Regions from separate parts of the Caballeronia grimmiae genome, predicted to be linked through region 2. Evidence: riboswitches for the same ligand, from Rfam matches in the RefSeq annotation. Region 2 holds a riboswitch; the other holds the start of a gene.

Region 1 (7,728 bases), on a different replicon from region 2:
ACGTTCACTTCCCGGATCGTAAAGCTGCTATAGCCGAACGCCTGCGCTGCGGCCTGTGCCTGCTTGCGGAACGAATCGATGGCCTGCGTCGAGAGCTTCTGCGCAGCGGCGCGCTGGGCTTCCGGCGACAGCGAGAACGTGACGTTGCCGACCTGCATCGACGAACTCATCTTGCCCGCGAGCTTCGAGGCCGCCGCGAAGTCATGCGATTCGAGCACGACTTCCGTGCGTCCGCGCCACGCGGATATCTTGCCGTCGCGATCCGTCGACGGATACACGCTGAACGCGCCGCTCTTCGCGGTGACGCCATCGACGCCCTTTGCTTCGCGCAAGGCGGCTTCGGCACGCTGATTCAGCGTAGTCGTCAGCGATGAAGGATCGGCGGCTTCCTGCTCGTAGAAGAGCGTAATGGTGACGACATCCTGCGGCACTTGCGTGCTGGCCTGAGCCGACAGCGAGAGCACGCCCGAAGGCTGCGGATTGGCGATGACCGTCTGCGCAGCGGCAGTGGCCGAGAAGGTGAGCGCGGCGCTCGACATCGCGAGAGCGAGTGCGGCGGCGATTTTCTTGTTCATCATCGAAGGACTCAGGCCTGTAACGTCGCGCGTTTCGCGACGGCTCTTAGGCGGTCCATTCGCGCCCTTAGTTCCGGTCTCCGGCGAGCCGTTCGGTAATAAAGCGCCACTGCGCTTCGCTGACGGGCGTGATGGACAACCGGTTGCCGCGAGCCAGCACTTGCATGTCCGAAAGCGCATCGTGCGCGCGCAATTCGGCAAGCGGAATGAGCGGCGTCTTCCTGACGAAGCTCACGTCGACGAGCAGCCAGCGCGGCGTTTCCTGCGTGGACTTGGGATCGAAGTAGGGGCTTTTCGAATCGAACTGCGTAGGATCGGGATAGGCCGTCGATGCAACCTTCGCGATGCCCGCGATACCCGGCTCCGGACAGCTCGAATGATAGAAGAGCACGCCGTCGCCAATTTGCATCTGATCGCGCATGAAGTTGCGCGCCTGATAGTTGCGCACGCCGGTCCACGGCAAGGTTTTCTTCGGCGCGTGCGCGAGATGATCGATGCTCGCTTCGTCCGGTTCGGACTTCATCAGCCAGTAGCGCATGAGGAGAGCGGGAAGAATCGGCGATGCAAATAAAAACGGCATCGGATAAACCGATGCCGTCTGGATAAGGTCCCCGCCTCAGCCGCTAGGCCGGCATCCTGAACCTGGGTTCAAGATTGGTCGCGGTAAGCAACACTTCGGGTACATCAGACTAGTGACGCGCGCGCCCGTGTTACAAGGTTCCGCAACCGTGCCAATGTGACATTGGTTCAAGGAATATATGACCTTGGCGCACCAGGCAGGGAAACCTCACTCTACACCAATCATTTGCCTTGTGCAGCCCCTGCGCCGTGATCGCGCAGTATCTTTTTTTGATTGACACCGCGAGGCTGATTAGATCAGCGCATCATGCAAACGGCTTGCACTCACTGCACTTCATATTGTGCGATGACCGCGCCGAGCTGCTGGTTCATCGAATGCACCGTGCGGCGAATTTCTTCGGCGGGGAAGGCTTCGCCATGACGCACGCTTTCCTGCAGCCGAAGCAATTCGGACGCCAGCGACAGCGCGGCCATCACCGCGATGCGATCCGTGCCGCGCACGCTGCTGGCATTGCGGATCTTGTTCATTTCGGCGTCGACGCGGGCGACTGCTTCGCGCAATGCGGCTTCCGTTTCCGGCGAGCACGCGAGGCGATACGGCTGCCCGAGGATGGATACTTCGATCTGCGTGGTCGTCATGCCTTCTCTCCGTGATGATGTTCGCCGTGCATCTCTTCAGCATGCGCATGTTCGGGCTGCGCGTCGCGCGATGCCTGCGATTCGGCGTTGAGAAGGTCGAGCTGATTGTCGCTTTCGGCGTGATGCGTTTTGCCGCGCGGCAGCTTCTCGAGGATTGCGTTGAGGCGCACCTGTGCGTCGTCGATCTTCGCGGAAAGCGAGTCGCGCTCGGCTTGCAATGCGTCGCGCTCGCTTCGCACCTGCACGAGCTCGGCCTGAACGCCCGCGTAGTCGGCGCGCAATTGTTCGATTTGCGCTTCGAGCGCGAGACGCGCCTGATGGTGGCGCTCGCTGATCTGGATCAGCCGGCCGATGTTTCCTGACAGTGATTCGAGTTCGTTGAGCATGTGCTGCGTCCTCTAAAGACCTGGCATTTTAGCGCGGTTCAAAGCAGCTTCCGATAATTGTCTCGTTTCGAGACGTAACAACCCCGGAACATGCGCGCATCGCGATGCATTTGTGTGTGGAAAGAGCGAGCGTGCGTGTTCATTGCAGGGTGCCGGGCACGGCGCGCGTTCTTGACGGCCCCGATGCCCGCTCCTACACTTGCCGCACTTTTGGTGCTCGCGTCCGCTTCTCTCGCGGATGCAGTCAAACGGGAAACAGGGAGCGAAGTCCACGGCGCATGACCGGGACGCGCCAACCTGTGCTGCCCCCGCAACGGTAAGCGACCGCAACGCAAGTTGCAAGTCGTCCCTCGCGCGTTTCTCGCGTCGCATCGCATGGTTCGTCGGCATGCGGCACGCCCTGCAAGAAACGTGTCGACGCCACTGCGCGCCATGCGCGGGAAGGCGGGACGAAGCGTCGCCAGCCCGGATACCGGCCAATCGTCCAGCGCGTCCATGTCATCGGCATAGTGGCGCGCGCGTCGCGCACAGACCTCGCGGGGAGCGGGGCACGCGCCAGCCCCGAACTGGATTTTCAAGCATGGTTTCATCTCCGTCCGGCATGAAGCGTCGCGCCGTTTGCGTGGCATCGTGCGCGGCGTTCAGCGCGCTGCCCGTGCAATCCGCTCATGCCGATACCGCCGCGCAAACGCTCGCGCCGGTCGTCGTTACGGCGACGCGCACCGCGCAGCCGCTCGCCGATTCGCTCCCGCAAACGTCGCTCTTCGACGAGCAGGACATCGCCGACACCAACGCTCGCGACGTGCTCGGCCTGATCGCGCTCGCGCCCGGCGTACAGGTCACACGAAACGGCGGGCCGGGCGCGAACTCGGGCGTGTACATACGCGGCGCGGCGTCGTCGCAATCGCTCGTGCTGATCGATGGCGTGCGTGTCGAGTCGGTATCGCTCGGCGCGGCGCAGCTGTCGCAAATGATGCTCGATGAGACCGGCCGCGTCGAAGTGGTGAACGGCAATGTATCGGCGTTGTATGGATCGAATGCGATCGGCGGCGTCGTGCAAATCTTCACGAAAGAGGGCGATGCCCACCCGCCGCGCTTTCACTTCGAAGCCGAGTACGGCAGCTATCGCACGCAGCGTCAGTCGGCGGGCGTCGACGGCGCGCTCGATGCCGAGGGCCGCACTACCTTCAGCCTGAACGTGTCCCGCGAAAAGACCGACGGCTTCTCGTCGATCGATCCGGCGCTCGCGCCCGGTGCGAATCCGAACGCGAACGGTTATCTGAACGAAAGCGTCGCCGCGACGCTGCGCCACAAGTTCACCGACAAGTGGGATGCGGGCGTGCGCTTCCTGCAATCGAACGGCGTCGACAGCTTCGACGATGCATACGGCACCCCGGCCGACATCAACAAGACGCACGACCGCGTGCGTTCGGCTTCAGTGTTCGCGAACGGCAGGCTCACCGACCGCTGGACCACGCACTTCACCATCGCGCAGGGACAGGACCGCGCGAACATCGAGCAGAACGGCGTGTATACGAGCCGATTCAACTCGGAGAATCATCAGTACCTCTGGCAAAACGACTTCAGGCTCACCGATGCCCACAAGCTGCTGTTCGGCTATGAGCATCTCGATCAGTCGCTCGATTCGGATCAACTGAGCGCGCCCGATCGTCACGTCAATTCGGTGTTCGCGGGCTACGTGGGGCGCTTCGGTCGGAGCGAAGTGCAGGCGAACGTGCGACACGACCAGTACTCCGATTTCGGCGGCGCGAACAGCTACTATCTCGGCTACGCGTACAAGTTCGACGCTCACTGGCGCGCGAGCGCGAGCTATGCGGCGTCGTTCCGCGCACCGAGCTTCGACGACCTCTACTATCCGTTCAGCGGCAATGCGTCGATTCAGCCTGAGCGCAGCCATTCGGTCGAGGCCGCGTTGCAATATGCATCGGACGCAGTGGGCGTGGTGCGCGTGACGGCGTTTCAGACGCGCTATTCGAATCTGATCGACTACGTATCGGACGGCAGCGGCTTCTATATCGCGCAGAACGTGGGACGCGCGAAGGTGCAGGGCGTCGAGGGATCGTGGGCGGGGCATGTGGGCGCCACCGATATCCGCGCGGGCGTCACGTTCCAGAATCCCGTCGACGAGACGAATCACGAAGAACTGACGAGGCGTGCGCGGCGCTTTGCATCGCTGTCGGCGCATCGTTCGATCGGACGATGGCGCGTGGGTGGCGAGTGGATTGTGAGCGGCGCGCGCAGCGATTACGATTCGACGCTCGCGGGCTACGGCGTCGTGAACCTGTCCGCGCGCTATGACATTACGAAGTCGTGGTACGTGAGCGCGCGCATCGACAATCTGTTCGACCGGGACTATGAACTCGCTTATTCGTACAACACGCCGCGGCGCGGTGCGTACATCACGCTCGGATGGAATTCGTCGTGAGCGTGGCGTCGTCGCTGGTGAACGATGAACGCTAGCCGTGCCGTCTTCATCTGGCTCGCGCTCGGCGCGATGGCGCTCGCCGCGCTCGCGGCATCGCTTGCGCTCGGCAGCGTCAATCTGCCGATGTCGCGTGCGATCGCTGCGCTGCTGCATGCCCGTTCGGCCACGCCTGATATCGCCGATGACATCGTGCTCACCTTGCGTTTGCCGCGCGCTTTGGCGGGGTTTGCGTCGGGTGCGCTGCTCGCGCTCGCCGGCGCGCTGCTGCAAGTGCTGCTGCGCAATCCGCTCGCGGAGCCGTACGTGCTCGGCGTATCCGGCGGCGCGGCGGCGTTCGCGCTTGCGGCGATGCTCGCGTCGATGCCGTGGTGGGGCGTCGATCTCGCCGCGTGCATCGGCGCGTTCGTGTCGATCGTGCTGGTGCTCGGCCTTGCGCGCAGGCACGTGTGGCATGGCGAGCAGGAGGCATCGCCGAGGCTCTTGCTGACGGGCGTCGTGATCGCGGCGGGGTGGGGCGCGCTCATCACGCTGATACTCAGCATCGCGCCGGAGAACCGGCTGCGCGGCATGCTCTTCTGGCTCACCGGCGACCTCAACGGCGCAGCGACCCCGTGGCCCGCGATGATCGCGCTGGGCGTGGCGCTTGCCGTGATTGCGCCCGTCGCGCCGCAACTGAACGTGCTCTTGCGTGGCGATGCCGCCGCGCGGGCGCTCGGCGTGCCGGTCGAACGGTTGCGCCTGCGCGTGTATCTGGTGGCGTCGCTGGCGGCGGCGGCCGCGGTGACGACGGCGGGGACCATCGGCTTCGTCGGGCTGGTCGTGCCGCATCTGCTGCGGCTCGCCTTCGGCAACGATCAGCGCATGCTCGTGCCGGCCGCGCCGCTCGCGGGCGGGCTCGCCGTGATGAGCGCCGATCTTGCCGCGCGCACGGTCATCGCGCCGGGGCAGTTGCCGGTCGGCGTCGTGACGGCGCTCGTCGGCGTGCCGATGTTCCTGTGGATGCTGTTGCGCCGACCGCGATGAACACACTTCATATCGACACGCTCACGCTGCGCGCCGGCGACCGCATCCTGGTCGACGGCCTGAGCGCGACCATCGCGGCGGGCGAAGTGTGGTGCATCGCCGGGCCGAACGGCGCGGGCAAGACGACGCTCATCGGCGTCCTCGCGGGCCTCGCAAAACCGGCGGCGGGCGTCGTATCGCTGGATGGCCGCGCGCTCGCGCAATGGCGCGCGGCGGATCTCGCCCGCCGGCGCGCGCTGATGCCGCAGAGCACGCACGACGCGTTCAGCGCGACCGTGCTCGACACCGTGCTGCTCAACCGCTTTCCTTATCTGACCGGCTGGGGCTGGGAAAGCGACGACGACCGTGCCGCCGCGCACGCCGCGCTCGATGCACTGGGCCTTGCCGCGTTCGCAACCCGCGACGTGCTGACGCTCTCAGGCGGCGAACGGCAACGCGTTGCGCTGGCCGCCGTGCTGTGCCAGAACGCGCCGCTGCTGTTGCTCGACGAACCGCTCGCGCATCTGGACCTGCATCATCAGATCGACTGCCTGAATGCGCTCGTGAAAGCCGCACGCGATGAACGCCGCGCGGTCGTGCTCTCGTGTCACGATCTGAACCTCGCCCGCCGCTTCGCCACGCATGCTTTATTGCTCGACGGCCAGGGCGGCGCGCAGGGCGGCCGCGTCGCCGATGTGCTCACGGCCGAGCGTGCGAGCGCCGCGTTCGGTTATCCGCTGGCGCTCATCCGCGATGGCGGGCATGAAGCGCTCGTGCCTCGCTTCCCCTCATGACCAAGGAATCGCCCATGTCCATTCCGATGCCTCGCGCGCTCGATCGCGCCATCGAACCCGAACTGCGCCGCATCATCGACATGAAGACGAAGCCGCCCGGCAGCCTCGGGCGGCTCGAATCGCTCGCGCTGCAGATCGGCGTGATACAGCGCACGACGAAGCCGCGCATCGAACGTCCCGCGATGATCGTGTTCGCGGGCGATCACGGCATCGCCGCCGAAGGCGTGAGTCCGTATCCGCAGGAAGTGACGGCGCAGATGGTCGCGAATTTTTTGAGCGGAGGCGCGGCGATCAATGCGTTGTCGCGTTCCGTCGGCATGACGCTCGAAATCGTCGATGCGGGCGTCGCGACGCCGATACCGATCGACCACAGTTACGAGCGTTTGTCGCTCGGCCTCGGCACGCGCAACTTCGCGCACGAAGCGGCGATGTCGCGCGACACGGCGCTCGAAGCCATCGCGCGGGGCGCGGCGCGCGTGCGGCATCATGCGTCGCTCGGCACGAACGTGATCGGCTTCGGCGAGATGGGGATCGCGAATACATCGGCGGCGGCGTGCCTGATGAGCCGCTTGTGCGCATTGCCGATCGACGAATGTGTCGGACGCGGCACCGGCCTCGACGATCGCGGGCTCGCGCACAAGCGCGACGTGCTGGCCCGCGCGCTCGCGACGCATGCGTCGGGCGGCGATGCGATCGATACGCTCGCCACGTTCGGCGGCTTCGAGATCGCGATGATGACGGGCGCGTACCTCGCCGCAGCCGAGGCGCGCATGACGGTGCTCGTCGATGGCTTCATCGCGAGTTCGGCGTTGCTCGTGGCATCGAAGATTGCGCCGGACGTGCTCGATTACTGCGTGTTCGCGCATGCGTCGAACGAGGCGGGGCATCGGCGCATGCTGGCGCACTTCGATGCCGCGCCGCTGCTGCAACTCGACTTGCGTCTTGGCGAAGGCACGGGCGCGGCGCTCGCGTTGCCGCTTTTGCGCGCGGCCGTCGCGTTCGTCGACGAGATGGCGAGCTTCGATTCGGCGGGCGTATCGAACAAGCAAGACGCGCAGCCATGAGCCGTCCGCTTGACGAGCTGCGTTACTTCTTCACCGCGCTCGGCTACTTCACGCGCGTGCCGGTGCCGCGCTGGGTCGGCTTCGAGCGCGAGTATCTGAACGCGGCGGCGCGCTACTTTCCGCTGGTCGGCGCGATGGTCGGCGGCGTCGCGGCGCTCGTCTATCTCGCGGCGCTGCGCGTGTTTCCGGCAGGCGTGGCCGTCTTGCTGTCGATGACCGCGACGCTCGTGCTGACCGGCGCGT
Region 2 (7,728 bases):
AAGCCCGACAGATAACGCACCGCCGCCACCATGCCGCCCTGAAACTGGTGATAGTCGTTCGAATCGAGAATGTCGTGTTCGCGATTGTCCTGGTTTTGCAGCACCACATCGAGCGATGAGAGACGCGTGCCGAAGCTCGCGCGCGCTTCGACGCCGTCGCCGCCTTGCGAATACGCATAACCGCCCGTGCTTTGATAAGCCTCCGAGAGATCGGCGTCGGTGTGCCACTGACGCGCATCGATCAATTCCTGCAAGCCCGCTCCATATGCACCGGGCTTCGTGCTGAAGACACGCCAGCCCGCACGGCGACGCGCTTCCGTTGCATCGACACCGCGGCCGATTAGTTCATCGCGCTCGCGCAGAATTCGTGCGCGAATCGGGTTCACGTCGTCCGGCTCGTCTTCGAGTGCGGCAACGGCCTGCACCGCCGCGTCGAAGAGATGCATGAGATTGGCGAACGCATCGCGAAAGAAACCCGATACCCGCAAGGTCACGTCGATGCGCGGACGATTGAAGATGGAGATGGGCAGGATCTCGAAGTCCGTCACGCGATGACTGCCCGCCGCCCACTTCGGCCGCACGCCGATGAGCGCGAACGCCTGAGCGATGTCGTCGCCTCCCGTGCGCATCGTCGCCGTGCCCCACACCGACAAGCCGATCGCACGCGGATAGTCGCCGTGGTCCTGCACGTGTCGCTCGACGAGCATGTTCGCGGACTTGAGCCCGAGCGACCAGGCGGCTTGCGTCGGCAAGGCGCGCGTATCGACCGAATAGAAATTGCGACCGGTAGGCAAGACGTCGGGCCTGCCGCGTGATGGCGAACCACTCGGTCCCGGCGGCACGAAGCGCCCTTCGAGACCGCGCCTGAGTTGCATCAGCTCTTGCGGTCCGCATGCATCGAGGCGCGAGAGGACATCGCTTTTCAGGCGTTCAAGCACGAGTTTCGTATGTGCTCCGGGCACGCGAGCATCGTCTTGCAGCAGTTGCATCGCAAGACATTCGAGGCGCTCGCGCGTGTCGCCATGATGACGCCACGGCGCACTGCTCACCGCTTGCAATGCTTCAGGGCGCGGGCCCGTCCATGATGCGGACCAGTCGGCGTCTAGCGGATCGAAGGCATCGCCCAGTTGCAGATCGCGTGCGAGCGCGGTGATGAGGCTCGCGTTCGCACCTTGGCCATCGCCAACTGGAAAACGCCCTAATGCAAGCAACGTATCGCGGCGCTGCACGCCGTCGGGCGATACGCCGAACACATGCAGGCCGTCGCGTATCTGCGCCTCCTTCAGTTCGCACAGGTAGGCATCGGCGCGCGTGAGCAATGCGTCTTCGCCCGCGATGTCGCGCGGCGCGTCCAGCCCCAGCTCTTCATGCAGTCTGTGTTGGACGATGTTTTGCAGTATCGACTTGCGCAAAAGTTTTGCGCGGCGTGCATCGACCATTAACGCTTCGTAGTATTCGTCGACTTGCCGTTCGAGGTCCTGCAAAGGCCCGTAGTTCTCAGCGCGCGTGAGCGGCGGCATCAGATGATCGATGATGACCGCCTGCGCGCGCCGCTTCGCCTGACTGCCCTCGCCCGGATCATTGACGATGAACGGGTAAAGATGCGGCATTGGGCCGAGAATCAGATCGGGCCAGCACGACGCCGACAACGCCACGCTCTTGCCCGGCAGCCATTCGAGATTGCCGTGCTTTCCTACATGCACGATGGCGTCGATATTGAAGCGCGAACGCAGCCAGAAATAGAACGCCAGATAAGCATGCGGCGGGACGAGTTCGGCATCGTGATAGCTCGCGTAGTCGTTCCGTTCACGCGAACGCGAAGGCTGAATGCCAACGAAGACTTCCCCGCAACGAAAGCCCGCGATCATGAAGCGGCCGCGTCTTATCGTCGGGTCTTGCTCGGGTGCGCCCCATGTTGCTTCCAGTGCAGCGCGCGCATCGGCGGGAACGGCGTCATACGCAGCACGATATTCCTCGAGCGAAAGGCTTTGCAGCGCGGGACGCAAATCGCGCACGACCGGATCGTTCGTCACGCCTTGCGTCAACGCCGCGATGAGCGCATCGCCATTCTCGGGAATAGTGCCGACGCGATAGCCTTCGCGCGCAAGCATCGACAGAATGCCGACTGCGGACGCCGGCGTATCGAGACCCACGCCGTTGCCAATGCGCCCTTCGCTTGCCGGATAGTTCGCCAGCACCAGCGCGATGCGTTTGGCCGCGTTCGGTTTATGCCGCAGCGCGCACCAGCGCCGGCTCAGTTCCGCGACGAAGCGCACGCGCTCGGCATCGTGCTGATAGCGCACGACGTCGACTTGCGTATGCGGACAGTGATACGCAAGCCCCTTGAAACTCACTGCGCGCGTGATGATGCGGCCATCGACTTCGGGCAACGCAATATGCATTGCGACATCGCGCGAATTGAGGCCGTGATTGTCCTTCTGCCAGTCTTCACGATTGCCGCCGCTTAAAACCACTTGCAGCACGGGGGCATCGCCGGCCACTTCGAATGCTTCGCTCTCGCCGATCACGCCCGCTGCGAACGCCGTCGTATTCAATACGAGCGACGCATGATGCTCCGCGCACAAGCGCGCGACCACTTCGCGGCTGACGCTTTCCTTAAGGGAGGAAATCGCGATCGGCAGCGGATTGAGCCCCTCATTTTCGAGCGAATCGATCAGCGCATCGAATACCGCTGTATTGCCCGCTTGCAGATGCGCGCGATAAAACAGCACCGCGACGACTGGCGCGCCCGCGGTCCATCGCGCGCGCCAGTCGTCGATCACGGCGATATCGTGCTCGGGATGATAGATGGCGACAGCAGGCAACGGACTCGGCGGCTGCGGCTCGCGCCCGAAGCCAAGCGCATGATGAGCGATCGCGCGCAGGAACGCTTCCGCATTGCGCGCGCCGCCTTCGCGCAGATAACGCGACATGACGCGGCAGAACGCGGCGTCGGCCGTGCTCTTGGCGATGAGATTCGGGTCTTCGGTGAGATCGCCGGAGAACATCGCGAGCACTTGCTTCTCGCTCTTCGCAAGCGACACGAGCCGCTCGATCCCATACGGCCAATACGATTCGCCGCCGAGATGGTCGACGATGACGACCTTCGCGTGACGCACGACGTCGTCGATATAGAAGTCCACCGATGCAGGCTGACGCAAGAACGACTGATTTGCGAGCCGCACTTCGGGAAAGCCCGCTTCGAGGCGCGGAAACGCGCTCGCCAGCAGTGCGAGCGTCGTGTCCGCCGAACTGAGCACGACGATCGGCGCACGCGTCTGCTCGATGCGTATGACGCCAGCGGCATCGTCGACGAAACCGCCAGGTGTCGTGCGTAGTAAATGCATCGTGTCAGGCCTGGACCGGCGCGCTGGCGAGCGCGGCATCGAATGCGGACTGGAGCGCCGGCTGATCGAGGTCTTCTCCGATCAGCACGAACCGGCTGGCCGCTTCGCCGTCGGACCAGCGCCGGTCGAAGTAACTATCGAAACGACGTCCCACGCCTTGCACGACCAGACGCATTGCAGCGCCGGGAAGCGCAGCAAAGCCCTTCACACGATAGATCGTGTGGTGCTCGACGAGACTCTGCAACGCGGCGATGGCCTGCTCGCGCGACTCGATGATCGCCTGAACGACGACCGAATCGAACGCGTCGTGATGATGGTCGGCGTGGCCTTCATCATCTACCGCACCGTGATGATCGTGCCGCAAATGAATCGTCTCTTCCGATGCCGATTGCAAGCCGAGCAACGCATGCAGATCGAGCCGGCCCATCTGCGCAGGGACGATCTTCACTTGCGGCGGAATCTCGGGTCGTATGAGTGCTTCCACTTGGCCAAATGCATTGCCGTCCATCAGGTCCGTCTTGTTGACGATCACCAGATCGGCCGATGAAAGCTGATCCTCGAACAGTTCATGCAGCGGCGATTCATGGTCGAGGTTCGGATCGGCCTTGCGCTGTGCGTCGACTGCGGCGGGATTGGACGCAAAGTGGCCGCTCGCAGCAGCGGGGCCATCGACGACCGTGATCACGGCATCCACGGTAAAAGCATTCTTGATGGACGGCCAGTTGAACGCCTGCACGAGCGGCTTCGGCAATGCGAGACCGGACGTTTCGATCAGCACGTGGTCGATGCGGTCGCGCCGTTCGAGCAATTGCTCCATCACGGGATAGAACTCTTCCTGCACCGTGCAGCACAAACAACCGTTCGCAAGCTCATAGAGATTGCGGTCCGCAGAGGCCGCTTCGTCATCGCAGCCGATACCGCAGCCCTTCAGAATCTCGCCGTCGATGCCGAGTTCGCCGAACTCGTTGACGATGACCGCCAGGCGCAAGCCCTGCGCATTCGACATGATGTGGCGCATCAAAGTGGTCTTGCCGCTGCCGAGAAAGCCGGTCACGACGGTGACGGGAATCTTGCGGGTTTGCATCGTTGCTCCGTGGCGTGTGTGCGTGCGCCGTGCCGCTCAAGGCATGAAATGCGATGTCGAACGGGAATGCGCACGGCTCTGTGATCATGGACCGGGCCGCATCCCCGCGGCATGGGTCCTTGCGAAAGTCTGGCCGGTATCCGGGCTTGCGGCTTCATTGCACCGCCTTCCTGCCGATGGCAGTGGCGTGTGGCGCAATGCGCGGCATCGTCAATACCGATACCGCCAGTCGCTTACCGTTGCGGGGGCAGCGCAGGTTGACGCAAGCCATGATCATGCATGGCCAGGCGCTCCCTGCTTCCCGTTTAACTGTGCGCGAAAGAAGCTCGCACACGAGCACCAAAACTGCGTGAAAGTCTAGGCGTAGCGGGCACGAGCGTCAAGGAAACACGCGCTTTGAAGAAGCGCCTATGGTATCTTTGGCCCGCGACTGGTGCTCGCGCGTTCCAACGCAACGCGCAGTTAAACGGGAAACAGGAAGCCGTGCTCGTCAGACGAACCACGCGCCAGCCTGTGCTGTCCCCGCAACGGTACGCGACCAGCGGCATTGTCATCGTGCAATGCCGCGCATCGTGCTCGAATGCCACTGCCGAAGGCGGGAAGGCCGCACGGTGAGGTCGCAAGCCCGGATACCGGCCAGCGCAGGAACGAAGCGCATTGCGTGATTGCATGCGACGCGCTTCGCCGAACGCCGCGCATCCGCGAGGGACGCATGCACGGCGCAAGCTGCCATTCCATTTCGATGATGACCATTAGCGCGAAGCGGCGCCATCTTGCCGTCGGCATCGGTTGCAGGCGAGGCGCAAGCGCGGACGCCATAGAGCAAGCCGTGCGCGCGGCGCTTGGCGCAACCGCCTTTCTGTTCGAGGATATTGCGCTGGTCGCCAGCATTGCCGCGAAAGCGAATGAAGCAGGCTTGCTTGCGTTTTGTGAGCAACATGGTCTTGCTTTGCAATTCTTCCGAACGGAAGAAATTGCCGAAGCGCCAGCAAGCTATTCGCCGTATGCCGGCAAGCACGTGAACGTCGATGGCGTGTGCGAGCCTTGCGCGATACTGGCAAGCCAGGGCGGACGCCTCGTGCTTGGGAAGACTATCGTCGGCGATGTGACTGTCGCCATTGCAATGAAGAACGCGCCATCAGATACGAAAGTCCCATGAAAACCGATACCGAATCGCATCTGCGCATGACGCAGCGTCGCAAGGAAGGCCACGAAAAGAAGCAGGCCGCCGCCGATCACGAGAAGGGTTTGTTGATCGTGAATACCGGCAATGGGAAGGGCAAGACCACAGCCGCATTCGGCATGGCGGTGCGCGTGCTCGGCCACGGCATGAAGCTCGGCGTCGTGCAATTCATCAAGGGCGCGTTACATACGTCCGAGCGCGATTTCCTCGCCGCAGTGGCGAATTGCGATTTCGTCACGATGGGCGATGGCTATACGTGGAACACGCAGAACCGCGAAGCCGATATGGCGACCGCGCGCAAAGGCTGGAATGAAGCGCGCCGCATGATCGAGAGCGGCGAGTATCAGATGGTCGTGCTCGACGAACTCAATACCGTGCTCAAGTACGAGTATCTGCCGCTCGATGAAGTGCTCGATGTGCTGAAGGCGCGGCCCGCGATGCTGCACGTCGTCGTGACGGGCCGTCATGCGCCAGATGCGCTCGTCGACATCGCCGATCTCGTCACCGAGATGCGGCTCGTGAAGCATCCGTATCGCGAGCAAGGCGTCAAGGCGCAACGCGGCGTCGAATTCTGATGCCGCGCTGCCCTGCACTCTTCATCGGTGCGAGCGCCTCGCATCAAGGCAAGACCACCGTGACGGCCGCGCTTGCGCGCCATCATGCGCGGCAAGGCCGGCGCGTGCGCGTCTTCAAGACCGGCCCGGATTTTCTCGATCCGATGATTCTCGAACGGGCATGCGGTTCGCCCGTTTATTCGCTGCATCTGTCGATGGTCGGCCTCGATGCCTGCCGCGCGATGCTTGCAAAAGCAGCGCGTGAAGCCGATCTCATTCTGATTGAAGGCGTCATGGGTTTGTTCGATGGCACGCCCAGCAGCGCCGATCTGGCCGCCACGTTCAACGTGCCCGTGCTCGCCGTGATCGGCGCGCATGGCATGGCGCAAACGTTCGGCGCGGTGGCGTTCGGGCTGGCGCGTTATCGCACGGATGTGCCGTTCTATGGCGTGCTCGCCAATCGCGTGGCATCGGCGCGTCATGCGCAGATGCTTGCCGAAGCCATTCCGGACGGATTGCGCTATTGCGGGCATCTGTCCAACGCGGACGATATCGCGTTGCCCGAGCGTCATCTCGGCCTGACGCAAGCGCAGGAAATCGCGAGCCTCGATGCACGCCTCGATCGCGCCGCCGATGCCATCGCTACCACCTCGCTTGGCGACCTGCCGCCGTATGTCGAGTTCGAAGATGCGACGCTCGATGCACCGCCGCGCGTGCCCGATGGGATGCGAATCGCCATCGCGCGCGATACCGCGTTTTCTTTCATCTATCCGGCGAACATCGACTTGCTGATTGCGATGGGCGCGACCGTCACGACGTTCTCTCCGCTCGCCGACGAACCGCTGCCCGCCGATACCGATGCGCTCTATCTTCCCGGCGGCTATCCCGAACTGCATGCGGCCACGCTCGCATCGAATGCATGCACGCGAGCGTCGATCAGGGAGCACGTTGCGCGTGAGCGCGTGGTCGTCGCGGAATGCGGCGGCATGCTTTATCTGCTCGACACGCTGACGGATATCGAAGGCAACCGGCACGCGATGCTTGGTGTGTTGCCCGGCAATGCGACCATGCAGCGGCGTCTCGCACGCCTCGCGATGCAGCGTCTCGACACTGCACATGGCGTGCTCACCGGCCACACCTTTCACTACTCGACACTCGATACGCCGATGCAGCCGCAACTCACCGCGACGCATGCAACGACGGGCGCGGCAGGCGAAGCGCTTTATCGCCAGAGCCGCATCACGGCAACGTATATGCACGCTTATTGGCCGTCGAACCCGGCGGCAGCCGCCGCGCTGTTTCGCGGCGAATCACTATGACGATGACATTGGACCTCGCCTTCACGATCGAACGCGCGAAAGCGCAAGAACCCATTGGTTCGCCTTGCACCGGCGTATGCAGGATCGATCCCGCACACGAACTGTGCGCGGGATGCTTCAGAAGCCGAGCGGAAATCAAAGCCTTCAGATCGATGGACGATGCCGCAAAGCTCGCCCTTCTCGAGGAATTGCCCGGCAGGCAAGCATCGGTGTCGGGCGTGAAGATCGCTTAGACCGTCGC

What was found. A riboswitch is a leader RNA that binds a small molecule or an ion and turns the genes downstream of it on or off. The one in region 2 is predicted to bind cobalamin.
Region 1: linked by a shared signal. The riboswitch ahead of LDZ21_RS10600 (TonB-dependent receptor plug domain-containing protein) and the one ahead of cobW (cobalamin biosynthesis protein CobW) in region 2 are both predicted to bind cobalamin.

Annotation. Positions count from the first base shown of each region.
Region 1 is NZ_CP084271.1:2,201,534-2,209,261, reverse strand. It holds gene LDZ21_RS10625 (SIMPL domain-containing protein) at 1-575, opposite strand, end outside; gene LDZ21_RS10620 (EVE domain-containing protein) at 643-1,113, opposite strand; RNA gene ssrS (6S RNA) at 1,180-1,361, opposite strand; gene LDZ21_RS10610 (cell division protein ZapA) at 1,479-1,793, opposite strand; gene LDZ21_RS10605 (hypothetical protein) at 1,790-2,179, opposite strand; cobalamin riboswitch at 2,374-2,674, shown strand; gene LDZ21_RS10600 (TonB-dependent receptor plug domain-containing protein) at 2,760-4,625, shown strand; gene LDZ21_RS10595 (FecCD family ABC transporter permease) at 4,650-5,648, shown strand; gene LDZ21_RS10590 (ABC transporter ATP-binding protein) at 5,645-6,421, shown strand; gene cobT (nicotinate-nucleotide--dimethylbenzimidazole phosphoribosyltransferase) at 6,418-7,485, shown strand; gene LDZ21_RS10580 (adenosylcobinamide-GDP ribazoletransferase) at 7,482-7,728, shown strand, end outside.
Region 2 is NZ_CP084272.1:503,344-511,071, reverse strand. It holds gene cobN (cobaltochelatase subunit CobN) at 1-3,347, opposite strand, end outside; gene cobW (cobalamin biosynthesis protein CobW) at 3,352-4,431, opposite strand; cobalamin riboswitch at 4,546-4,790, opposite strand; cobalamin riboswitch at 4,845-5,086, shown strand; gene LDZ21_RS15945 (cobalamin biosynthesis protein) at 5,261-5,590, shown strand; gene cobO (cob(I)yrinic acid a,c-diamide adenosyltransferase) at 5,587-6,189, shown strand; gene LDZ21_RS15935 (cobyrinic acid a,c-diamide synthase CobB) at 6,189-7,487, shown strand; gene LDZ21_RS15930 (DUF1289 domain-containing protein) at 7,484-7,720, shown strand; gene LDZ21_RS15925 (CbtA family protein) at 7,717-7,728, opposite strand, start outside.